4 regions of the Streptomyces sp. URMC 123 genome follow, and region 2 is predicted to be linked to each of the others. Evidence: riboswitches for the same ligand, from Rfam matches in the RefSeq annotation. Region 2 holds a riboswitch; each other region holds the start of a gene.
What was found. Region 2 has a riboswitch for cyclic di-AMP ahead of ACSNOD_RS17430 (M23 family metallopeptidase). Riboswitches for the same ligand answer to the same signal wherever they lie in the genome.
Positions count from the first base shown of each region.

Region 1 (5,784 bases), on a different contig from region 2:
GGGTGGTCTGCGGCGTGCCGTAGACGATGGCGGAGGAGAGATAGACGAGCCGGCTCACCCCGAGTTCGGCACAGGCGTTGCCGACATTGCAGGTGCCCATCCCGTTGACCTCGAAGTCGAACCTCGGGTTCTCCACGGACAGCGTCCCGCTGGCATTACCGGCCAAATGAAAGACTGTATGAATACCTTTGAGTGCGATGAGCACATCGCCGTAGTCGCGCAGGTCCGCTCGTGCGTGACGGACCCCGGGAAGGGCCGCGACCTCCGGGCCCGGATCGGCCAGGTCGACGATCACGACCCGCTTTCCCAGGGCGACGAGGGCGGCGGCGAGGTGTCGCCCGATGAAGCCGGCTCCGCCGGTCACGGCCACCTCGGCACTGCTTGAGCAGGCACGGGAATCAAGCAGCAGATTGTTCATGAAAGAGCCTCAGATCCTTGTTCTTGACCGAGTGGGTGAGACGTTGGATGAGGAATGAGTCCGAAGGGCATGTCCGGCGCCGAATCGACGGCCACCTTGGGCCGGTCCGGGAATGGTGCTCCCGCGCGCCGTACGGTCCGGCCGAGTCCACGATGTGGTCGCTCGGCCGATGCCACCGCTCTCCTTGAAAGGGGACCTTGCCCCTGCCCGGACGGTACGACCGTTTTCCGGTGGGAGTGCCCAGCGGTGACGCACCACCATCTGCCGGTCTCCGACGGTAGTGGATATCGGGTGAAGAGGAAACCACCGCCGAAGGGGTTGCTTCAGAATCGGCCATTTCCCGAAATGCCGCAAGGGCAAACGGAATTTGGGATTTCCACCGGTCCGGGCCGACGGCGTTCCCCGGCCGGCGACTACATCGAAGGGTGTACCGCCGCCTCATCACCGGCCACGATGTGCGGCGCGGGGGGCCTGGTGATGATGAGGGGAACGACGACACCTGAGGGACGTGCGCGGCGGACAGCAGCCGGCCGGCCGCGCGTTCGGCCGACGCGGCCGTCGCCCCGGGTGGCGCAAAGTACCCGCCGCACGGCGGGCCGACCGCCGCCGCTCGCCGTGCGGCGCGCCGGCCCCGGCCGCCTCTCACCCCGGAGCCCGGCTGTGACGTGCGACGATTCTCCGCCGCTCACGGTCGCCCAACCGTTACTCTCGGCTCCGTGGCGACCAGTGATCACGCAGCGGACGACGCCGGGCATCCGCCCCTGGGCCTCGCGGCGGGCTCCCCCACCGTGGGCCTGCGGCCCCGGGACCGCTCGGGCCGGTGCGGCGGGCCGGGCGCGCCGGCCGGCCCGGACCGCGCCCGGGCCGTCGACCGCGTCCGGACGGCCGACCGCACCCGAGGGCTGATGGCGGCCATGCTGGCGATCAGCGGGGAGCTCGAACTGCCCGTGGTGCTGCGCCGCATCGTGAGCACCGCGATGGAGCTCATCGGGGCCCGCTACGGCGCCCTGGGCGTCCTGGACGAGGACGGGGTGCGGCTCGCCGAGTTCATCCCCGTCGGCCTCACCGAGGAGGAGACCGCGCGCCTGGCCGGCGTGGAGCTGCCGCACGGCAGGGGGCTGCTCGGCCTGCTCATCAGCGATCCGCGGCCGCTGCGCGTCGAGGCCATCGCCGCCCACCCCGCGTCCGCCGGCTTCCCGCCCGGCCACCCGCCGATGCGGACGCTGCTGGGCGTCGCGATCGGGGTGCGCGGCCGGGTGTACGGGAATCTGTACCTGTCGGACCGCATCGACGGCCGGCCCTTCGACGCCGACGACGAGGCGCTGGTGGTGGCCCTGGCCGGCGCGGCCGGCGTCGCCATCGAGAACGCCCGGCTCTACGGCCAGGTCCGCTCCGGCGCCGAGCAGTTCCAGCGGCTGCTGCTGCCCCGGCTGCCCGAGCTGGCGCCGTTCACCTCCTGGGCGCTGTACCAGCCGGCGACGGACCCGGCCCTGCTGGGCGGCGACTGGTACGACGCGCTCGTGCTGCCGGACGGCGCCCTGGCGACCATCGTCGGCGACGTGGTCGGCCACGACGTGCGGGCGGCGGCGGCCATGGCGCGGCTCCGCAACATGCTGCGGGCCCTCGCCTTCGACACCGGCGCCGCGCCCAGCGCCGTACTGGCCCGGCTCGACCGGACCCTGGAGGCGCTGGGCGAGCCCGTGATGGCGACCGTGTGCCTGGCCCGCATCGAGCCCCACGAGGGCGGGTGGCGGCTGGTCTGGAGCAGCGCGGGCCACCCGCCGCCGCTGGTGGTCACCGCGCCGGGCGAGGCCGGCTACCCCGAGGGCGAGCCCGATCCGCCGCTCGGGGTCGACGCCGGCCACCGGCGGCTCGACCACCGGTGCCCGCTGCCCCCGGGCGCCACCGTGGTGATGTTCACCGACGGCCTGGTCGAGCACCCGCGCCGGGACCTCGGGGACGGCCTGCGGACGGTGGCCGAGGTGGCCGCGGCGCACGCGGACCGGCCGGTGGAGGAGCTGGGCCGGGCGGTGGTGGCCGCCCGGCCCAGCGACGGCCACGACGACATGGCGGTGCTCGCCCTCCGCGCGCCGGCGACGGCGGAGGGCCGGGGTCCTCGGAAGGCGGAGGGCCGGGGTCTTCAGAAAGCCGTTACACAAGGGCGCTAGGCTTCCCTCCGCCGAGGCCGGTGATCCTCATCGGGGGCACGTCAGGCGGAGGGCGGTCGACCGGCTCCGCGTCGAAGGAGTCGGCGAGGGGGCGGCGGCGGCTCGCCGCGGGCCGCCTCCCGCAGCAGCGGGCCACCTCCCGCAGAAGGGGACACGCCCGTCGGCCGGATGCCCGGAAAACCCCGCGTGACCTGTGGTCCAGCAGGTCAGGCCATGATCATTGCTTGGATGCGTTACGTCTCATGTCGTGGTTCGAATCATTCATCCTGGGGCTCGTCCAGGGGTTGACCGAGTTCCTGCCGATCTCCTCCAGCGCCCATCTGCGGCTGACCGCGGCATTCGCGCAGTGGGAGGACCCGGGGGCGGCGTTCACCGCCATCACCCAGATCGGGACCGAGGCCGCCGTCCTCATCTACTTCCGCAAGGACATCGCGCGGATCATCTCGGCGTGGTGCCGCTCGCTGTTCGACAAGTCGCTGCGCTCCGATCACGACGCGAAGATGGGCTGGCTGGTGATCGTCGGCTCGATCCCCATCGGTGTGCTGGGGGTCACGCTCAAGGACCAGATCGAGGGCCCGTTCCGCGATCTGCGGGTGACCGCCACCACGCTCATCGTCATGGGCATCGTCCTCGGAGTCGCCGACCGGCTGGCGGCACGTGACGAGAACGGCGGCCGACACCGCGCGGTCCGCGAGCGCAAGACGCTCTCCGAGCTCACCGTGCGCGACGGCCTCGTCTACGGCGTCTGCCAGGCGATGGCCCTCATCCCCGGCGTCTCCCGCTCCGGGGCGACGATCAGCGGCGGCCTGCTGATGGGCTACACCCGGGAGGCGGCGGCCCGGTACTCCTTCCTGCTCGCCATCCCCGCCGTGCTGGCCTCGGGCGGCTACGAGCTCAAGGACGCCATGAGCGAGGGCCATGTCGCCTGGGGCCCCACGGCCTTCGCCACGGTCATCGCCTTCGTGGTGGGATACGCGGTGATCGCGTGGTTCATGCGGTTCATCTCGACCAAGAGCTTCATGCCCTTCGTGGTCTACCGCATCCTGCTCGGCATCGCCCTGATCATCCTGGTGGCGATGGGCGTCCTGGAACCGGACGCGGGCCAGTCCGTGGGCTGACCCGTCGAGAAGCGGCTTCCGCCCCCCGCCCGTCATGGGCCGGGGGCGGCTGCGTTTCGGCCGCGGGCGGTGCACCGGGGCCGGTGCACCGGGGCTGGTTCGCAGGGCCGGTTCGCCGGGGCCGGTTCGCCCGAATCAGCTCACGCGGCCGTACCAGACGCTGTTGGTCCAGATCTTCTCCTGGCGCACGGTCTTGCCCGGCTTCGGCGAGTGCCAGATCGTGTTGTTACCCGCGTAGATGCCGACGTGGTAGACGTTCCGTCCGGAGTGGAAGAACACCAGGTCGCCCGCCTGTCGGCCGGAGGCGGGAATGTGGCGGGTCCGGTTGTACTGGGCGGCCGCCGTGCGCGGGAGGTTCTTGCCGGCCCGCTTGTAGGCGTACTGCGTGAGCCCCGAGCAGTCGAACCGGTTGGGGCCCGCCGCCCCGTACTGGTACGGGGCGCCCCGCTTGGCCGCGGCGGCCTTGAGCGCCGTGCCGGCCGGGCTCGCGGCCTCGGCGCCGCCGGACATCGCCGGGACGAGGACCGTCGCGGCGACGGCCGCGGTGGTGAGGGCGGCCGTGGCGCCGGCCCGGGACATGAGCGTGGGTATGTGCGTCCGCGCGGACATGGGTGAACCCTTCGTCATCCGCCTGCGAAAGATGACCTGTCGGGTTCGGGCTGCGAAGGTGCCCGGCCAATGCGTGGCTTCACCCCAAGGGCCACCGCTGTCGTGGCCCGTCGTGCTCGGGTCTCCCGCTCCTGCCAACTCGTCTGCGTCGGTCACGTCCGGGTGGTGGCAGGACTCGGCGTCCGCCCGGACGGCCCCGTCCCGACGACGGGGGCTTGAACGTCAGTCATGGATACTGCGCCATCAACCGATCGAATTCAGAGCCGAAACGGCCTTCTGTGAACATGTTCACTACTCATTCGGTCGGGCGTGTCCCGCCGGATTTCTCCCCATGAGGGCGGCTGTGCACCACTCCTGACCCCGGGTCACCGGCCGCCCCCGCCACGTCGTACGACGGCCCGCGCCCGCCCCCGTACTCCACCGGCAGTACACCCGGAGCCGACCGGCGGACGACGACAACGCGGCCGTACGGGAGGAAGGTTGTGGCATGAACGGCAACGGACGCCCTCGCCGGGGCCGGACATGAGCCCCCTCGCCCTCTCGGTGGCACTGGCCCTGCTCTCCGCCGTCGCCTACGCCGCCGCGGCCGTCGTGCAGGAGCGGCTCGCCGCCGGCTCCGCCCCGGGGTGGGCGCCGCTGCTGCGCCAGGGGCGCTGGTGGGCGTCGGTGGCCCTGAACGGCGCGGGCGCCCTGCTGCATGTGATGGCGCTGGGCTGGGGGCCGCTGAGCGTCGTTCAGCCGCTGGGGGTGCTGACCGTGGTGTTCGCCCTGCCCATGGCGGCCGTGTGGGTGAAGCGGCCGGTGAGCCGGGCGGGACGGTGGGGCGCCGTGCTGGTCACCGCGGGCCTGGCCGGGATGCTGCTGCTGACGGGCTCCGGCGAGTCCCGCCCCCTGACCGGCGCCGAGCAGCTGGCCGTGGCGGTGGGCACGCTCGGGGTGCTGACCGGGGCCGGGGTGACGGCGCGATGGGGGCGGCCCACGGCCCGGGCGGTGGCGCTGGCCTGCGCCTCCGGGGTGTCGTTCGGTGTGGCGTCGGTCTTCGTCAAGGCGGTGGTGGACGACTGGACGATCACCTCGGCCGCGGCCTGGCGGGGCGCGGCGCTGCTGGCGGAGCTGCCGCTGCTGGTCGCGGTCGCGGTGCTCGCGGTGACAGGGCTGGCCACGTCGCAGGCGTCGTACCGGGGGGCGGGGCTGACGGCGCCGCTGGCCACGCTCACCGTCGTCAACCCCGTGATCGCCTCCCTGATCGGCCTGGCGCTGCTGGACGAGGGCATCCGCTACGGCCTCGGCGGCGCGCTGCTGGTGCTGGCGGCGGCCGTGGTGACGGTGCTGGGGCTGCTGACGCTGATCCGTGAGACGGCGGCGGCGCGGGGCCGGGCCCGTACGGTGCCCCGGGCCGGCGGCGGGCCGCGGCGCCGGGAGCGCGCGCCCGAAGCCCCGCGCGACGCCGAGGCCGTAGCGGATGCCCTCG
Region 1 covers NZ_JBPQTV010000012.1:8-5,791, reverse strand. The annotation lists gene ACSNOD_RS03350 (NAD-dependent epimerase/dehydratase family protein) at 1-418, opposite strand, end outside; gene ACSNOD_RS03345 (PP2C family protein-serine/threonine phosphatase) at 1,324-2,586, shown strand; gene ACSNOD_RS03340 (undecaprenyl-diphosphate phosphatase) at 2,829-3,704, shown strand; gene ACSNOD_RS03335 (C40 family peptidase) at 3,840-4,313, opposite strand; cyclic di-AMP (ydaO/yuaA leader) riboswitch at 4,317-4,471, opposite strand; partial or broken gene ACSNOD_RS03330 (DMT family transporter) at 4,836-5,784, shown strand, end outside.
Region 1: it holds a riboswitch for cyclic di-AMP, as region 2 does, so the genes downstream of both, ACSNOD_RS03335 (C40 family peptidase) here and ACSNOD_RS17430 (M23 family metallopeptidase) in region 2, are expected to answer to the same signal.

Region 2 (5,784 bases):
GCCCACCGAGGCCCCTAAGATCGCCGACTCCGCCGAGGAGCCGTCGGACGAGATGGCGTCCGGAGCCACTGTCGAGGCCGCCCCCGGCGGCACCACCGATGCCGGGTCGGGCCCCGCCGCCGACCGTGACGCGACGCAGGAAGAGGAGGCGGCCAAGTGAGCGAGACCGCTGCCGTGACCCCCACGATGACCTTCCACCCGCAGCCGCGGGGCGGCGTCGCCAAGCCGTGGGCCTTCCCGGCCCCCGAGCGCGCCACCCTGCCCAACGGCCTGACGGTCCTGCGCTGCCACCGCCCCGGCCAGCAGGTCGTCGCCGTCGAGATCAACCTCGACGCGCCGCTGGACGCCGAGCCCAAGGGCCTCGACGGGGTCTCCACGATCATGGCCCGCGCGCTGTCGGAGGGCACCGACAAGCACACCGCCGAGGAGTTCGCCGCCGAGCTGGAGCGCTGCGGCGCGACCCTGGACGCGCACGCCGACCACCCGGGCGTCCGGGTCTCCCTGGAGGTGCCGGCCTCCCGGCTCACCAAGGCGCTCGGGCTCCTCGCCGACGCGCTGCGCGCCCCCGCCTTCCCCGACGGCGAGGTCGAGCGGCTGGTGCGCAACCGGCTGGACGAGATCCCGCACGAGCTCGCCAACCCCGGCCGCCGGGCCGCCATGGCGCTGTCCCAGACGCTGTTCCCCGCCGAGTCGCGGATGTCGCGCCCCCGGCAGGGCACGCTGGAGACCGTCGAGCGCATCGACGCCGCGGCCGTGCGCGCCTTCTACGAGGCCCATGTGCGCCCCGCGACGACCACCGCGGTGGTCGTGGGCGACTTCTCCGGCATCGACCTCGACGCGGCGCTCGCCGACAGCCTGGGCGCCTGGACCGGCGGCACCGCCGAACCGCGGCCCGTGCCGCCGGTGACGGCGGACGACACCGGCCGCGTCGTGATCGTCGACCGCCCCGGCGCGGTCCAGACCCAGCTGCTGATCGGCCGGCTCGGGCCGGACCGCCACGACCGCGTGTGGCCGGCGCAGGTGCTCGGCACCTACTGCCTGGGCGGCACCCTCACCTCCCGGCTCGACCGCGTGCTGCGCGAGGAGAAGGGCTACACCTACGGCGTACGGGCGTTCGGCCAGGTGCTGCTGTCCGCGCCCGACGGCAGCGGGGCCGCCATGCTCGCCATCAGCGGCTCGGTGGACACCCCGTCCACGGCGCCGGCGCTCGCCGACCTCTGGAAGGTGCTGCGCACGCTCGCCGCCGAGGGGCTCACCGACGCCGAGCGGGACGTCGCGGTGCAGAACCTGGTGGGCGTCGCGCCGCTGAAGTACGAGACCGCCGCGGCCGTCGCGGGCACCTTCGCCGACCAGGTGGAGCAGCACCTGCCCGACGACTACCAGGCGCAGCTGTACGCCCGGCTCGCGGAGACCGGCACGGTGGAGGCCACCGCTGCGGTCGTCAACGCCTTCCCCGTGGACCGGCTGGTGACCGTACTGGTGGGTGACGCCTCCAGCATCGCGGAGCCGGTGCGGGAGCTGGGCATCGGCGAGGTCAGCATCATCAAGGGCTGACCCGCTCCGCGGCGCGCGTCCGTACGGACGGAAAGTCGACGACTGTACGGGTCGAAGCCGGTGCCCGTACGGACGGAAGGCCGGTGCCGTACGGAGCGAAGCGCGCGTCCGTACGGACCGAAGCCGGTGCGACGACCGTACGGACCCCCGTGCCGCGCGGTGAACAGGACGCATCTCGGCCCCTCTTGGGGCCCGAGGTGCGTCCTTTGTCCGTTTTATTGGAGAGGTTGCCCGTCTTTCCTGTGGCGTGCGCTACAAAAGCCCCGTTCTGTTTGCCGATTGAAAGACGAGCCGATTAGCGTCGGTCCGGCTGTTCGACCGAGCATCACAGTCGCACCCGCGACTGGCGGACAGTCATCGCCGAGTCCCCGCATGGCGCGAGCCAGGGGAGCCGGGGACCCAAACGTCCCTGGGGTGAATCGGGCGCCTTTGACGAGGGGCCCGTAGGAGACCTTCCTGCTCCGAACCCGTCAGCTAACCCGGTAGGCGAGAAGGAAGGAAAGGAGCACGCCACCCCATGGCGTTCACCCGTGCCACCGGGAAGCACCGCCGTCCGGGCCGTATGGCCCGTTCCGGCGCGAACATCGCGGGCATAGCCACCCTCGCCACCACCGGCGTCGTCGCCACCCTGGCCAGCCCGGCGGTCGCGGCGAGCGGAGAGGCGCCCTCGGTCGAGACGACCGGCCTCAACCAGGCGATCGTCATCGGTGACACGATGACCGAGACCATCGACGCCCAGGCCCAGACGCAGCAGCACATGGCCGACGAGGCCGCCGCGAAGGCGAAGGCCGAGGCCGAGGCCAAGAAGCAGGCCGAGGCGGAGAAGCGGCGCGCCGAGGCGCAGGCCAAGGCCGAGCGCGAGGCCCAGGAGCGGGCCGCCCGCGAGGCGGAGCGCAAGCGCCTGATGGCCTATGTGGCGCCCGTGGAGGGCTCCTACGTCTCCACCCAGTACAAGGCCTCCGGCGGCAACTGGTCGTCCGGCAGCCACACCGGCATCGACTTCCACGCCGCCTCCGGCACCACGGTGCGCTCGGTGGCCTCCGGCACCGTGGTCGAGGCGGGCTGGGGCGGCGCCTACGGCAACAACGTCGTCATCAAGCACGCCGACGGCACCTACACGCAGTACGGGCACCTGTCGTCCGTGTCCGTGTCCGCGGGCCAGACCGTCACCCCGGGCCAGCAGATCGGTCTGTCGGGCAGCACCGGCAACTCCACCGGTCCGCACCTCCACTTCGAGGCCCGCACCGGCGCCACCTATGGCTCGGACATCGACCCGATCGCCTACCTCCGCTCGCACGGCGTGAACATCTGATCTCTTCGAGGCTTCCTTCCGCCTTCCCCGAGGGCCCCGGCGCATGCGCCGGGGCCCTCGGGTTTCTCCCCGCCCCGCCGCGACCCTGGCCAGGACGCGTCGCGTTCCGGCCAAAAGATATGCATGAAATCACCGGCGCCATCGGAAATCGCGCCGCGCTGCCCTAGAGTCGCCGCAGCGAGGGAATTGGGTTCGTTTCGCGGTGAAGAATGTTTCCGGGGCGGCGAAAGGCGGAGGGCCGAAGAATGCGGAGTCGACGGTGAACGGCGACGCGGCGGGCGGCGGCATCCCCGCGCACGCGGTCTGCGACGCGATCCGTGACGACATCGTCTCCGGGGTCCACCCGCCCGGCGGCCGGCTGACCGAGGAGCTCCTCGCCCGCCGCCACGGGGTCTCCCGGGTGCCCGTGCGGGAGGCCCTGCGCACGCTGGAGTCCGAGGGCTTCGTCACCACCCGCCGGCACGCCGGCGCCTGTGTCGCCCAGCCGTCCGAGCGGGAGGCCGCCGACCTCCTGGACATCCGGGCGCTGCTGGAGCCGCTGGGCGCGGCACGCGCCGCCCAGCGGCGCACCGAGGCCCATCTGAAGGTGCTGCGCGGGCTGGTCCGGCTGGGCCGGGAGCGCGCCCGCCACGGCCGGCTGGGCGACCTGGGGGCGCTGGAGGGCTGGTTCCACGAGACGCTCGCCCAGGCGTCCGGCAGCCCCGGCCTGGCGGCGCTGCTGACCCAGACCCGCCGCAAGCTCGCCTGGGTGTACGCGGTGGAGGTGCCGGCCGGGGCCGCGGTGGCGGTACGGGAACGGGCCGCGGCGGCGGTACGGGTGCCGGCCGGGGCCGGGGCGGCGGTACGGGCCCAGGCCGCGCCGGCGGTACGGGCGCGCGCCGGGCACCCCGTACGGCCCGCTCGGGCAGGGGCGGGCGCCGAGGCCGGCCCCGCGGCGGCGACCGCCTGGGCCATGGCCTCGTGGGCGGAGCGCGGCGCCATCGTGGACGCCGTGGCCCGCGGGGACGCGGAGCGGGCCCGGACCCTGACCGCCGCGCACGTCGAGCGCTCGCTCGCGGCGTACCGATTGCGCCGGCCCGGCCCCGTGAACGGGGCGAAACAAACGGTCGACGCGGTCGGCATACGCGCGTAACAAAGTCGGAATGCGCGCGTAACAAAAGCGCCGTACAAAGCCCGGCGCGAACCCCGGATCGGGCGGCGCGTATTCTCGTGCGCTTTTCGCACGTCGCCCGCTCGATCGCTTCGGAGAAAAGCGAGAGCCGCGGCGCCCCGTCGTCGATCGATTTCGCGCCGATCGATTCAGGGCGCCGCGGCTCGCCGCGGTGGCATGACGGGACGTCGCGCGTCCCGGGCGAAACGGGTCAGACCGTCTCGGGGAGCTCGTCGAGGCCCTCGCCCACGAGCTTCGCCAGCCGGTCGAGCGCCGCCTCGGAGCCCTCGGCCTCCGACGCCAGCACGATCTCCTCGCCACCCTGGGCGCCGAGGCCCAGCACGGCGAGCATGGAGGCGGCGTTCACGGGGGTGCCGTCGGCCTTGGCGATCGTCACGGGGACGCCGGCAGCGGTCACCGCGCGGACGAAGATCGAGGCGGGGCGGGCGTGCAGGCCCTCGGCCCAGCCGACGGTGACGCGGCGCTCAACCATGGTGTAGCCCTTCAGGTCGTAACAGGTCGTATCGGTTCCGGTCCAGCACCGAGTTGTCTAGACCAGTCTTGTCCAGTCTCTCACGGGGCACGTGGTGCTCGGACAAAGGCCGCCCCCCGTACGCTGGTCGCCATGCAGACGTCGCAGCCGCCGTCCGAGCATGTCTACCCCGCCCACTGGGAGGCGGACGTCGTCCTGCGGGACGGCGGCACCGCGCAGATCCGCCCGATCACCCCCGACGACGCCGGGCGGCTGGTCAGCTTCTACGAGCAGGTCTCCGACGAGTCGAAGTACTACCGCTTCTTCGCGCCCTACCCCCGGCTCTCCGACCGCGATGTGCACCGCTTCACCCACCACGACTACGTCGACCGGGTGGGCCTCGCCGCGACCGTCGGCGACGAGTTCATCGCCACCGTCCGCTACGACCGCATCGACGACCGCGGCCGCCCCGCGCCGGCCCCCGCCGACGAGGCCGAGGTCGCCTTCCTGGTGCAGGACGCCCACCAGGGCCGGGGAGTGGCCTCCGCGCTGCTCGAACACATCGCCGCGGTCGCCCGCGAGCGCGGCATCCGCCGGTTCGCGGCCGAGGTGCTGCCCGCCAACACCAAGATGATCAAGGTGTTCACGGACGCCGGCTACACCCAGAAGCGCAGCTTCGAGGACGGCGTGGTGCGCCTGGAGTTCGATCTCGAACCCACCGACGCCTCGCTCGCCGTGCAGCGGGGGCGCGAACAGCGGGCCGAGGCGCGCTCCGTGCAGCGGCTGCTCGCGCCGTCCTCCGTGGCGGTCGTCGGCGCCGGCCGCGGCTCGGGCGGCATGGGCCGCACCGTCCTGCGCGACCTCGTCGGCTCCGGCTTCACCGGCCGGCTGTACGCGGTCAACCACGCCCTGGCGGACGGCGTCACGGAACTGGAGGGCGTGCCCGCCCACCGCCGTGTCCAGGACATCGGCGAGCCGGTGGACCTGGTCGTCGTCGCCGTCCCGGCGGACCGCGTCCCGGACGTGGTCGCCGACTGCGGCGAGTGCGGCGTCCAGGGCCTGGTGGTGCTCTCCGCCGGCTACGCCGAGGCCGGCCCCGAGGGCCGGGAACGCCAGCGCGAGCTCGTGAGGCTGGCCCGCGGCCACGGCATGCGGATCATCGGGCCCAACGCCTTCGGCATCATCAACACCGCGCCCGCCGTACGGCTCAACGCCTCCCTCGCGCCAGAACTGCCGGCCGCCGGGCGCATCGGCCTGTTCACCCAGTCGGGCGCGGTGGGCATCGCCCTGCTCGCC
Region 2 covers NZ_JBPQTV010000137.1:9,321-15,104, forward strand. The annotation lists gene ACSNOD_RS17420 (M16 family metallopeptidase) at 1-160, shown strand, start outside; gene ACSNOD_RS17425 (M16 family metallopeptidase) at 187-1,554, shown strand; cyclic di-AMP (ydaO/yuaA leader) riboswitch at 1,903-2,057, shown strand; gene ACSNOD_RS17430 (M23 family metallopeptidase) at 2,072-2,866, shown strand; gene ACSNOD_RS17435 (GntR family transcriptional regulator) at 3,153-3,998, shown strand; gene ACSNOD_RS17440 (HPr family phosphocarrier protein) at 4,228-4,509, opposite strand; partial or broken gene ACSNOD_RS17445 (GNAT family N-acetyltransferase) at 4,642-5,784, shown strand, end outside.

Region 3 (5,784 bases), on a different contig from region 2:
AGCTCCAGCGGGTCGAGGCCGGCCGCCGCCGCGGCGGCGAGGGCCGCCGCGACCAGCCCGGCGGTGTGCAGCCGGCCCCGGCAGAAGTCCGCCAGGTCGAGCGGCCCCTGGACCCGGCCCGCCAGGACGGCGGCCTCCACGCCCCCGGAGTGGGCGTGGCCGCCGGCCGGGAAGCGCCCGTCACCGAGGACGAGCAGCGCGGCGAGCGACGCACGCGGCCGCCCCTCGGCGGTGGACCGGGCGCCGGCTCGGGTGGCCTCGCCCTGCGGGGCGGCGGTCTCGTCGACGGCTGTCATCAGAAGAGGAAGTAGCGCTGGGCCATGGGCAGTTCCCGGGCGGGGGCCGGCTCCACGGCGTCGCCGTCGATCGTCACCGTGAAGGTGTCCGGGTCCACCTCCACCCGCGGCCGGGCGTCGTTCTCCCGCATGTCCGCCTTGGTCACCCCGCGCGTGCCGCGAATCGCGGCGAACCGCTTCTCCAGGCCCAGCCGTTCCGGCAGCCCGTCGTCGAGCGCGGCCGGGGCGACGAAGTTCACGGAGTTGCGGGCCGGGGCCCGGCCGAGCGCGCCGAACATCGGGCGCGGCAGCACGGGCTGCGGGGTGGGGATGGAGGCGTTGGCGTCGCCCATCTGCGCGTACGCGATCTGTCCGCCCTTGAGGACGAGCTGCGGCTTGACCCCGAAGAAGGCCGGCTCCCAGAGCACGAGGTCGGCGAGCTTGCCGGGTTCCACGGAGCCGATCTCGCCGTCGAGGCCCTGGGCGACGGCCGGGTTGATGGTGTATTTGGCGACATAGCGACGGGCCCGGTGGTTGTCCGCGCGGCCGTCGCCGGGCAGCGCCCCGCGCCGCCGCTTCATCACATGGGCGGTCTGCCAGGTGCGCAGCACCACCTCGCCGACGCGCCCCATGGCCTGGGAGTCGGAGGAGATGATCGAGATGGCGCCGAGGTCGTGCAGCACGTCCTCGGCGGCGATGGTGCTGGGCCGGATGCGGGACTCGGCGAAGGCGAGGTCCTCGGGGACGGCCGGGTTGAGATGGTGGCAGACCATCAGCATGTCGAGGTGTTCGTCGACGGTGTTGAGGGTGTGCGGCCGGGTGGGGTTGGTGGAGCTGGGCAGCACGTTCGGCTCGGAGACCACCGTGATGATGTCCGGCGCGTGCCCCCCGCCCGCGCCCTCGGTGTGGTACGCGTGGATCGACCGGCCGGCGATGGCGGCGAGGGTGTCCCCGACGAAGCCCGCCTCATTGAGGGTGTCGGTGTGGATGGCGAGCTGTGCGCCGGTCTCGTCGCAGACGCTCAGACAGGCGTCGATGACGGCCGGGGTGGCGCCCCAGTCCTCATGGATCTTGAAGCCGAGCGCCCCGCCGCGCAGTTGGCTGTGGAGGGCGTCCCGGGACATGGTGTTGCCCTTGCCGAGCAGCCCGATGTTGACGGGGTACGCCTCCATGGCCGCGAACATCGCGGCGAGGTGCCAGGGCCCGGGGGTGACGGTGGTGGCCTTGCTGCCCTCGGCCGGTCCGGTGCCGCCGCCCACCAGGGTGGTGATGCCGGCGGCCAGTGCCTCGTCGGCGATCTGCGGGCAGATGAAGTGGACATGGGCATCGATGGCGCCCGCGGTGAGGATCTTGCCGTTGCCGGCGATGATCTCGGTCTCGGGCCCGATGACGAGGTCGGGGTGGACACCGTCCATGGTGTCGGGGTTCCCCGCCTTGCCGAGGGCGGTGATCCGGCCGTCCCGCAGGCCCACGTCGGCCTTGACGACGCCCCAGTGGTCGAGCACCAGGGCGCCGGTGATCACGGTGTCGGGCGCGCCCTCGGCCCGGGTCGTACGGGCCTGGCCCATGGACTCGCGGATCACCTTGCCGCCGCCGAAGACCGCCTCGTCGCCGGCCGATCCGGGGCCCCCGGAGAGGTCGCGCTCGATCTCGACGAACAGATCGGTGTCGGCGAGGCGTACGCGGTCGCCGGTGGTGGGCCCATAGAGGTCGGCGTAGGCGGCGCGGGTGAGCTCAGCCATGCCGCGCCCCCGCGCCGGCCGGCGCCGGCGGACGCCCGGCGTCGGACGCGTTCGCCACCCCTGCCTGTGGCGCCGTCGCTCCGGCCGGGAGCGGGGAGCGGGCCGCGGCGGACGGCGACGCCCCGGGGCGCGGCGACGCGCGCCGCGCGTCCAACGCTCCGCCCGTCTCCCCGCGCAGCCCCGGCACCACGCGCCGGCCGGCGAGGGGCACCAGCTCGACCTCGACGGGGATGCCCGGCTCGAAGCGCACGGCGGTGCCGGCGGCGACGGCGAGCCGCAGGCCGTACGCCGCGGTCCGGTCGAAGTCCAGACCGGGGTTGGCCTCGGCGAAGTGGTAGTGGGAGCCCACCTGGACGGGCCGGTCGGCCGCGTTGAGCACGGTCAGCCGGGTCACCTCGCGGCCCTCGTTGAGCACCACGGGGTCCGGCGCGTGCAGGATCTCTCCGGGGATCATCGGCGCGGCCCCCGTCACGCGATCGGCTCGTGGACGGTGACCAGCTTGGTGCCGTCCGGGAAGGTCGCCTCGACCTGGACGTCGTGAATCATCTCGGGTATGCCCTCCATGACGTCGTCCCGGGTGAGGACCGTACGGCCGGACGCCATGAGTTCGGCCACCGTGCGGCCGTCGCGGGCGCCCTCCAGGATGTGGGTGGTGATCAGCGCGACCGCCTCCGGGTGGTTGAGGCGCACTCCGCGGTCCCGGCGCCTGCGCGCCACGTCGGCGGCCACATGAATGAGCAGTCGGTCCCGCTCATGCGGAGTCAGTTGCACGCTTCCCACCTCACAGTCGTCCCCTTCGCCCCGTTCACGGGCGATGGGCGCCCGGCGGTTCACACCGGCGCGCGGCAGTTGTGCCGACCCCGGGTCCCGCCTGGACGCAGCGGGACACTATCCGAGGTCAAACCCCCGCTGAAGTGCGGTTCTTCCGCTCGGGCGAGGGAATTGCACATTACTGCGCAACCTTTTCCACCGTGTTAACTGTCCTTTTGCGTCCCCATGGACATCGGCGATCACCGTCGCCGGACGGCGCGTGCGGCGCGCGGTGACGATCGTGCCGCCCGCGGTGCGACCCATGGCGACCGCCTGGCGCGGGCGGGCGGCGACCGGTGACCGGGGCGAACCCGACGGCGGCGAGCGGGGCGCTCCCCCACTCCCGCGGCGAGCCCCGCGTCGCGGCACGGCGAGGCGCCAGCGCCCCAAGTCGGCTGCGGAGCACACGAACTGACGCGGCGTCGTACGGGTCGTCGGTCGGTGCGCGGGCCCGCCCGACCGCTGCGGCCGGGGACCGCGGCCCGGGCCCGTCGCGCCGCGTGTCACGCCGAGACCGGCGGACGAGCGCGGCGAACGCGGCGCACACCACCTCACCGCGGTGCGAACCCCCTGAGCGGGGGTCGGGGAACGGCGCGCGATCCCGGTCACCGTGCCACCGGCACAGCCAAGTTGAGGGCGGCGGATCGCCGTACCGACCCGCCCTACGCCGATCGGGCTCACTCGATCGGCGAAGGGATCACTGGACGACCAGCCTGATCGACTTGCGCAGGACGCCGAGCCCCCGCCTCGTACGATCCGCTCCGCCGCTGGTCAGAGGCTCGTGCCGGAAAGCCCGTCCGGAGCGAATGGGGTTTTGTCCACCTGAACGGAGCAGTCGTGAGGAGGCTCACAAACGGCCGTTTCGACTCGGAATCGGCGGCGGCGGTGCGTGACGATCGCTTCGACGACAAGCCCCCGCCGCCGTGGCGGGGCGGTCCGGGCGCACGCCGAGTCCTGCCGCCGCACCGGACGCCTGGTCGACATCAGGGAATCGGCAGGAGTGGAGGACCCGAGCAGTCCGGGGCGACCGCACACCACGCCGCCGCCCCTTGGGGTGAAGCCGCAGCAGCGGCCGGGCATCTTCGCCAGCCCGAACCCGACAGGTCATCCTTCATAGGCGGATGACGAAGGGTTTGCGCATGTCCGCGCATGGACATCATCGTTCCACAGATCATTCCGCAGAAGACCCCTCCGCCGAGAACCGCTCACCGTCCGCTCGCCCGGCGTTCATCTCCCGGGCCGGCGCCGTCTCCGCCCTCACTCTCGCGGCCGTCGGCGGGACCCTGCTGGTCCCCGGCGCCGCGCCGGAGGCCCAGTCCCTGACAGCGTCCACGAAGGCGCTGCACATAGCGGCATCCAAGAAGGGCGCCCCGTACCGATGGGGTGCCGCCGGGCCGTACAGCTTCGACTGCTCGGGGCTGACGCAGTACTCCTTCAAGCGAGTCGGCAAGCAGCTCCCCCGCACGGCCGCGGCCCAGTACAACCGGACCACCCACGTCCCCGCGTCCCAGCGCCAGCCGGGTGATCTGGTCTTCTTCCACTCCGGTGGCTACATCCACCATGTGGGCATCTACGCGGGGCAGGGCAGAATCTGGCACTCCCCCAAGCGCGGCGCCGTGGTGCGCCTGGAGAAGATCTGGACCCGTAGCGTCTCCTACGGACGCGTCAACTGAAACCGCCGAGCGGTGCCCGGCCGAGGCCGGGCACCGCGAAGGACGAGCCGTCCCTCGGTGCTGCGCCGTCCCCGGCGCCGCCTCCGATGCCCTCCCCGGCGCAGTCCCTGATGCCGTCCCCGGTGCCGTCCCCTCGGTGCCGGCCGCGGACGGGCGCCCGCGCGGCCGAAAAGCGACAGGCACTATTGCGCGCCGATTACGAGAACCTTTCGGCCGCAATACGTGACGGTATTCGGCACGGCCCCCCGGGCCTCGTCGGCCCTGTCCTCGCGCCTTTCAACGACCTCTTCGCTCAATGCGCGGCGGGAACCGGCCACGGCAGCGCGATCCATACCGTCTTTCCGCCCTCCGCCGTCGGAATGACGGAGAGTTTGCCGCCCGACTCGGCGGTGAGCCAGCGAATGATGACCATGCCCCGGCCGTTGTCCTGCTGCACCGCGGCGGGCAGCCGCCTCGGCCAGCGCGGGTGACTGTCGGTCACCCCGATCCGCAGCTGTTCGTCCCGGTCGAGATGGAGCTTCACCGTAAAGGTGGGCGAGAGTCCGAACGTGTGCTGAACGGCGTTGGTGGCGAGCTCGGAGACGATGACGCGGACGGTGTCCGCCTCCTCCGCGCCGTCCGGCAGCCCCCATTCGCCGAGGACGGACGTCACGTACCTCCGCGCCCGGGTGACCGACGCCGGATCGCTCGGCAGCGTGACGGATGCTTCATGGTGGTCTGCCATGGCGATGCTGTCCCTTTCCACCGGGCCTCGCTCCGGCGCCCCGGGGGGCGGTGGGAGCGGCTCCGGCCGGCCGCTGCACACCCAAGTGCCCTCTCATGCTGCCGCGAAAGGGGGCGATCCCCCAAGATGCGCATATATCTATCGCTCGAAGCGGTGAACTCTGCTACGGAAAACCGCATGCGGCGGGCAGACTGTCTCCTCGGCACGAGGCGAGAGGTCCGAGAGATCCGGGACACCAGCAACCTCAGGAGGGGTCATGCAGCACGGTCCCGCGGTGCGCCGTCGCAAGCTCGGCGCCGAGCTGCGGCGACAGCGCGATCTGGCCGGGCTCACCAGTGACGAGGCGGCCTGTCGGGTGGGCTGGCACCAGTCGAAGGTGAGCCGGATCGAGACGGGGCGGAGCGCGGTCAAACCCTCGGACGTCACCCGGCTCCTCGACGCCTACGGCGTGACCGATCCGGAGTTGCGCGCCCTGCTGGAGGCACTCTGCGGCGGCGAGGGGAACAACGGCGACGGCGCGCGGGGTGGCTGGTGGCACGCCTACCGCCGGCTGCTGCCCC
Region 3 covers NZ_JBPQTV010000198.1:2,014-7,797, reverse strand. The annotation lists gene ACSNOD_RS21120 (urease accessory protein UreF) at 1-299, opposite strand, end outside; gene ACSNOD_RS21115 (urease subunit alpha) at 296-2,017, opposite strand; partial or broken gene ACSNOD_RS21110 (urease subunit beta) at 2,163-2,471, opposite strand; gene ACSNOD_RS21105 (urease subunit gamma) at 2,486-2,788, opposite strand; cyclic di-AMP (ydaO/yuaA leader) riboswitch at 3,788-3,962, shown strand; gene ACSNOD_RS21100 (C40 family peptidase) at 3,967-4,500, shown strand; gene ACSNOD_RS21095 (ATP-binding protein) at 4,793-5,224, opposite strand; gene ACSNOD_RS21090 (helix-turn-helix domain-containing protein) at 5,481-5,784, shown strand, end outside.
Region 3: it holds a riboswitch for cyclic di-AMP, as region 2 does, so the genes downstream of both, ACSNOD_RS21100 (C40 family peptidase) here and ACSNOD_RS17430 (M23 family metallopeptidase) in region 2, are expected to answer to the same signal.

Region 4 (5,784 bases), on a different contig from region 2:
TGGTGCCGAAGCCGATGCTGGTGCGCTGGTGGATGGTGATCTCGTGGTCGGGGGGCGGCAGCGGCCGGCCGGTCTCGGCCTCGATCTGCCGCTCCGCGTCGCGGACCAGCTCTTCCGCCTCCGCGCCCCGGCCGTGGATGAACAGCCAGCGTGGACTCTCGGGCACATTGCGCCGCACCAGGAGGATCACCAGCCCGAGCACCACGCCGAGCGCGAAGGTCAGCCGCCAGCCGACGTTCGCGGCGAAGAAGTCGGTGTCCAGCATGACGATGGAGAGCAGCGAGCCGCCCACCGCGCCGAGCCAGAAGCTGCCGTTGATGATCAGGTCGACGCGGCCGCGGTACTCGGAGGGGATCAGCTCGTCGATGGCGGAGTTGATGGCGGCGTACTCACCACCGATGCCGAAGCCGGTGAGGAAGCGGAAGGCGAAGAACCACCAGTTGGAGAAGGAGACGGCGGTCAGCGCGGTCGCCGCGAGGTAGACCGCGAGGGTCAGCATGAAGAGCTTCCGGCGGCCGAAGCGGTCCGTCAGCCAGCCGAAGAAAAGGGCGCCCAGACAGGCGCCCGCGACGTAGAGAGCGGCGGCCAGGCCGGTGACCTGCGCGGAGCTGATGGGCAGTCCGCTGCCCTGCTCCGAGAGCCGGCCGGCGATGTTGCCGACGACCGTGACCTCCAGGCCGTCGAGTATCCAGACCGTGCCGAGTCCGATGACGATCATCCAGTGCCAGCGCGCCCAGGGAAGTCGGTCGAGCCGCGCGGGGACGTCGGTGGTGATGGTGCCGAGGTCGGCGCCGGGTGTCTCGGCGGCGGGTGCCTCGGGGCCGGTTTTCGCGACGGCGGGTGCCTCGGCTGTCTCGGCGGCGCGGGTCTCGGCGGCGCGGGTCTCGGCGGCGCGCGGATCAGCGGCGCGGGTCTCGGCGGCGGGCGGTCGGGAGCCCTCGGCTATTCGGGGGCCGCCCTCACCCCTGCCCCCGGGGTCGTCGCCCGGTCCCCTCGGCGCGTCTCCGGCCGGGGCCGGGCCCTGGTCTCTCCCCTGGGCCGCCTTGGGGACGATGCGCCCCGTTCCCCGGCAGTCCCCTTGGTCCTCCCCGTGATCCTCTCGGTGAGCGGCGGTCGTCATCGCACCCTCCTCGTCGCGGAAGTCGCCGAAGCGGGTTCCCGTACGACCAAGGCTCATGCATGCGATGTACGGCCGCAAACGCACCGCCGCGACCACGGGTTTCCCGTTCCCGTACGGGGTGTTCGGCGGACGCGGCCCTTACGAGAGGGCCCGGCGGCGGCCCGCTGCCCAGCGAAATCCGTTCCGGTTGCGGACCCCGGCACGTTCCGGTTATGGCCCCCGCAGCCGCCCGCTCAGACGTCGACGCCGTGGCCGCGCAGCCAGGACAGCGGGTTGACGGGCGAGCCGCCGCCCGGCCGGACCTCCAGGTGCAGATGCGGTCCGGTGACATTGCCCGTGGCGCCGACCCGGCCGATGGTCTCGCCGGCCCCGACCGAACCGGAGGTCTTCGTCATCGACGACAGATGGCAGTACCAGATCTCCGTACCGTCCGGCAGCGTGAGCACGATGCGATAGCCGTACGCGCCCGCCCAGCCGGCCTGGGTGATGGTGCCGCCGTGCACGGCCTTGACCGGGGTGCCCGTCGGGGCGGCGAAGTCCTGGCCGGTGTGGTTGCGCGACCACATGGAACCGGACTCGCCGAAGGTCGAGGTCAGGGTGTACGAGGCCAGTGGCGCGACATGGCCGCCCGACGCCTTGGCCGTCCCCCCGGACCCGTCCTCGTCACCGCCGCCCGAACCGCCGGAGCCGCCCGAGCCGCCGTCCTCCTCGCCGCCGCCCCCCGCGCGTTCGGCCTGCGCCTGGGCGTCCTCCGCGGCCTTCTTCCGCTTCGCCTCCTCCGCGGCCTCCGCCTCGGCCTGCGCCTGGGCGGTCTCCGCGGCCTCCGCCGCCGCCGACGTGGCCGCCGCGCGCTCGGCGGCGGTGCGCTCCGCGGCGTCGGCCGCCGACTGCTGCTGCTCGGCCTGGCGCATGATGCGGGCGCGCAGCGCCTCGCCCGCGCCGGTGCCCTGCTCCGCCTCGGCCGTGGTCAGGCCGGCCTGGGTGAGCGGGGCGGCGGCCTGCCGCGCGGTGCCCGCGTCCCCCGCGGTGGCACCCTCGGCGGCGGCGTCGCCCCTCACCAGAGAGCCGATGCCCGGCAGGGACTCTGCGTCGGGGAGCTGGTTCACGACCCGGGAGAGGTCGGGCACGGCGATGGAGACCGGGGGCCGCTCCTTGGCAGTGGCCATGCCGCCGGCGCCGACCGCCGCGATGACGCCGACACCCAGCACGGCCGAGCTGCGGGCCATCGAGCCGCCGCGCTGCTTGACCACGCGATGGCGGCCGCGGACCGGGGCGACGGACTCCGCGGTGGGGTTCCAGGTGCCGCCCTCGCCGCCGCCGGCCGGGGGCTCGGCGACGAATCCGGGGTATCCGGCCGAACCGGTGGGGGTGTTGGGCGCCATGCGGGCGCTCTCCTTCCTTCCTCCTCGCCTACCGGGTTAGCTGACGGGTTCGGAGCAGGAAGGTCTCCTACGGCTCCTCCACGACGGCGACCCGTGATCGTGACGCGGCGCGGGGCCGCGAGCTGTGATCCGTGGTCCATGGGCGCCTGGACGGGCCCATGGGCGGGTGGAGGCACCGATTCACCCCAGGGTGGTGGTTCCCCGGTTCCTCGTGGTGCGGGATTCGGCGACGGCGCACGGTGCCGCCTCTTGTGGCAGCTGGGACGACCGCACTGCGTTATCGAACGTTAATAGAAAGAGTCACTTCTTTCCAAGCCGCGCAGCTTGATCATTGCGAACCGACAGGTGACCTTCTCCGGCCATTTCCCCATCTATGCGCCCGAACTGATCCCCCCTCGTCAAACCTGCCTTCATCTGATCGTTCATCAGTTGTTATGCGATGCGGCCCGCCCCGCTCGCGCCTCCGCGGCCCCCCTGCCCGGGACCTCCCTTCGGGGGCGATGACGCGGCGCATCCCCACGCTCACCCCGTGAAGCGATGACGCCCGCACCCTGCGGATAAACGGCGCGCATCGGGTAGCGTCGTACATATGACCAGCGCATCGCGCCGGGCGGGCAGCCGATCGGCGCGCCGGCCGCGGAGGCGGCAGGCGCGGCGGATACGGGTGCGTCCCCTCGCCCTTCTCGCCGCACTCCTCACGGCGCTGCTGATGGCGGCCGCCGCGACCACCACGAGCGCCCGCGCGGCCGACGGCCTCGACGCCGCCGCGGACGCCCTGCACGACGGGCCCGTCTACGTCGACCCGCGGGCGTCCGACCGACTCCCACCGGACCGCGCCAAGGCCCTCGCCGACAAGATCGAGGACGCGGGCAAGCCGGTCTTCGTGGCCGTGCTGCCCACCGCGCCCGAGTACCCGCCCGGCACGCTCCTCCAGGACCTGCGCGCCAAGACCGGGATCACCGGCGTGTACGCCGTCCAGCTCGGTGACCGCTTCAGCGCGGGCGCCGATCCGCGCGTGATGCCGCGCAACGCCGTCAGCAACCTCACCGGCGAGGTCGGGCGGTCCCACCCGGGCGACGCCGCGGCCCAGCTGGAGAGCTTCGTCGACGACGCGCTCCGGCAGGCGAACGGCCGGGCGCCGTCCTCCTGGGACAGCGGCTCCTCCGGCGGCGGCCTCGGCGCCGGCGCCGCAGTGGCGCTCGTCGCCCTGCTCGCCGCGGGCGGCGGCGGAGCGTTCCTGATGCATCAGCGGAGCAAGAAGCGCCGGGCCGAGGAGGAACGGGCCCAGCTGGAGCGCCTGCGGACCGTCGTCGACGAGGACATCACCGCCTTCGGCGAGGAGCTCGACCGGCTGGACTTCCAGCCGGCGTCGCCCGAGGCGGACGACGCGATGCGCGAGGACTACGGGCGCGGGCTCGACGCCTACGAACGCGCGAAGGCCGCCATGGCGGCCGCCCGCCACCCGGACGACGTGCGGGCCGTGACCGAGGCCCTGGAGGAGGGCCGCTTCGCCCTGGCCGTGCTCGCCGCCCGCCGCGAGGGCCGTCCGCTGCCCGAACGCAGGCCGCCGTGCTTCTTCGACCCCCGGCACGGCCCCTCGGTCGAGGACGCGACATGGGCGCCGCCCGGTGGCGCGGAGCGCACGGTCCCGGTCTGCGCGGCGGACGCGGCGCGGCTGGCGGACGGCGAGGAGCCCCTGTCCCGTACGGTCGAGACGGCCTCGGGTCGCCGCCCGTACTGGGACGCGGGCCCGGCCTACGCCCCCTGGGCCGGCGGCTACTTCGGCGGTGGCATCCTGCCCGGCCTGCTCATGGGCACCATGCTCGGCAGCATGATGCACGCCCCCGGCGCCTACGCCGCCGACGGCGGCTGGGGCGGTGCCGGCGGCCCCGAGGGCGGCGACTACTCCGGCGCGGACTTCGACCCCGGCGACTTCGGCGGGGGCGGGGGCTTCGGCGGAGGCGACTTCGGGGGCGGCGGAGGCTTCGGCGGCGACTTCTGAGGCGAGCCGCCCGCTCCGGCCGGCGCCGGCGGGTACGGCAAGGCCGGTCGCCCGTACGACGTCACGTCACGGGGACCGGCCGGCCGCGACGCGCGCTCAGCCCCGGTGCTGGGCCGAACCCGACTCGTCCACCGTCACGCAGGTGGTCCTGGTCAGCACCGCCACGGTCTCGTTGCCGCAATTGTTGCTGTGCCCCGAGGCGTTGCGGGCGAACAGCAGGTTGGACAGGACGCCGCCGGCGGGACCCGAGTGGTCGCCGTCGTGACCGCGCCCGTTCCCGTCGTAGCTCTTGCAGGTCCGGTCCTTCAGCAGGGCCACCTTGCCGGTGCCGCACAGGTTGGCGTGACCCGAGGAGTTCCTGCCGGAGACGTTCGACAGCACCCCGCCCGGGCCGCCGTCCCTGTCGCCCGCCTGGGCCGCGCTCATGCCCAGAGGCGCTGCCACCACCGCCGCCGCGATGACCACCGCGATGCGCTGCGCGAAGCTCATGTCCCATCCCCTTCCGACCGGCCGGGACCTGTCTGTCCCGACCATTCCGACGTGGGTCAACGACGGCGGGACGGATCGGTACGGGGCCGTCGGGGTGAATCCTGGGCAAAGCGGTTGATCGGCTCCTCCGACATGACGCCGTGGGCGCGCCCGCCCCCCGCCGGCCGCGCGCCTGTCCCCGAATATGCCTCCGAACACGCCTTCGCCCCGGCCGGACACGCCCGGCCGGGGCGAAGAAGCGCGGGCCACCGGGGTGCGGTGACCTCGTCGAGCGGTAGGCCGTGTGGGACTCGAACCCACAACCAATGGATTAAAAGTCCACTGCTCTGCCAATTGAGCTAACGGCCCACGATCGTGCTCCCCCGAGCATAGCCGGAGGCGGCCGAGTGACCGACCGGGTATCGGGTGGGCGTCGCGGGTCTGTCAGATCTCGGGGGCCGGACGAGGGCCAGGGGGCCCCGAGAAGGCGCTGGCAAGGGGAGGGCGGACCGGCGGCGGACCCGTCGGCGGGGCGGTCGGCGGCCGATCGGCGCGCCGGCGAAGGCGGCAGCGCGAAGGGCCCGGACGCACGCCGTGGCGTGCGTCCGGGCCCTTCAGGCGCGGCTGTCGCGGGAGGTCACACGGCCTCAGCCGTTGCGCTTCCAGCGGGGCTTGTCGGCGCGGCGGTCGAACGAGGCCGCCGGGCGGGTGCCGCGGTGGTCGTCGCGGCGGGCCGGACGGTCGTCACGACGGTCCCGGTTGAAGGGGCGCTCGTCGCGGCGGTCGCGGTTGAACGGGCGGTCGCCGCCACG
Region 4 covers NZ_JBPQTV010000338.1:436-6,219, reverse strand. The annotation lists gene ACSNOD_RS26585 (MFS transporter) at 1-718, opposite strand, end outside; gene ACSNOD_RS26580 (M23 family metallopeptidase) at 1,354-2,502, opposite strand; cyclic di-AMP (ydaO/yuaA leader) riboswitch at 2,513-2,741, opposite strand; gene ACSNOD_RS26575 (hypothetical protein) at 3,212-4,504, shown strand; gene ACSNOD_RS26570 (hypothetical protein) at 4,601-4,993, opposite strand; tRNA gene ACSNOD_RS26565 (tRNA-Lys) at 5,269-5,341, opposite strand; partial or broken gene ACSNOD_RS26560 (DEAD/DEAH box helicase) at 5,620-5,784, opposite strand, start outside.
Region 4: it holds a riboswitch for cyclic di-AMP, as region 2 does, so the genes downstream of both, ACSNOD_RS26580 (M23 family metallopeptidase) here and ACSNOD_RS17430 (M23 family metallopeptidase) in region 2, are expected to answer to the same signal.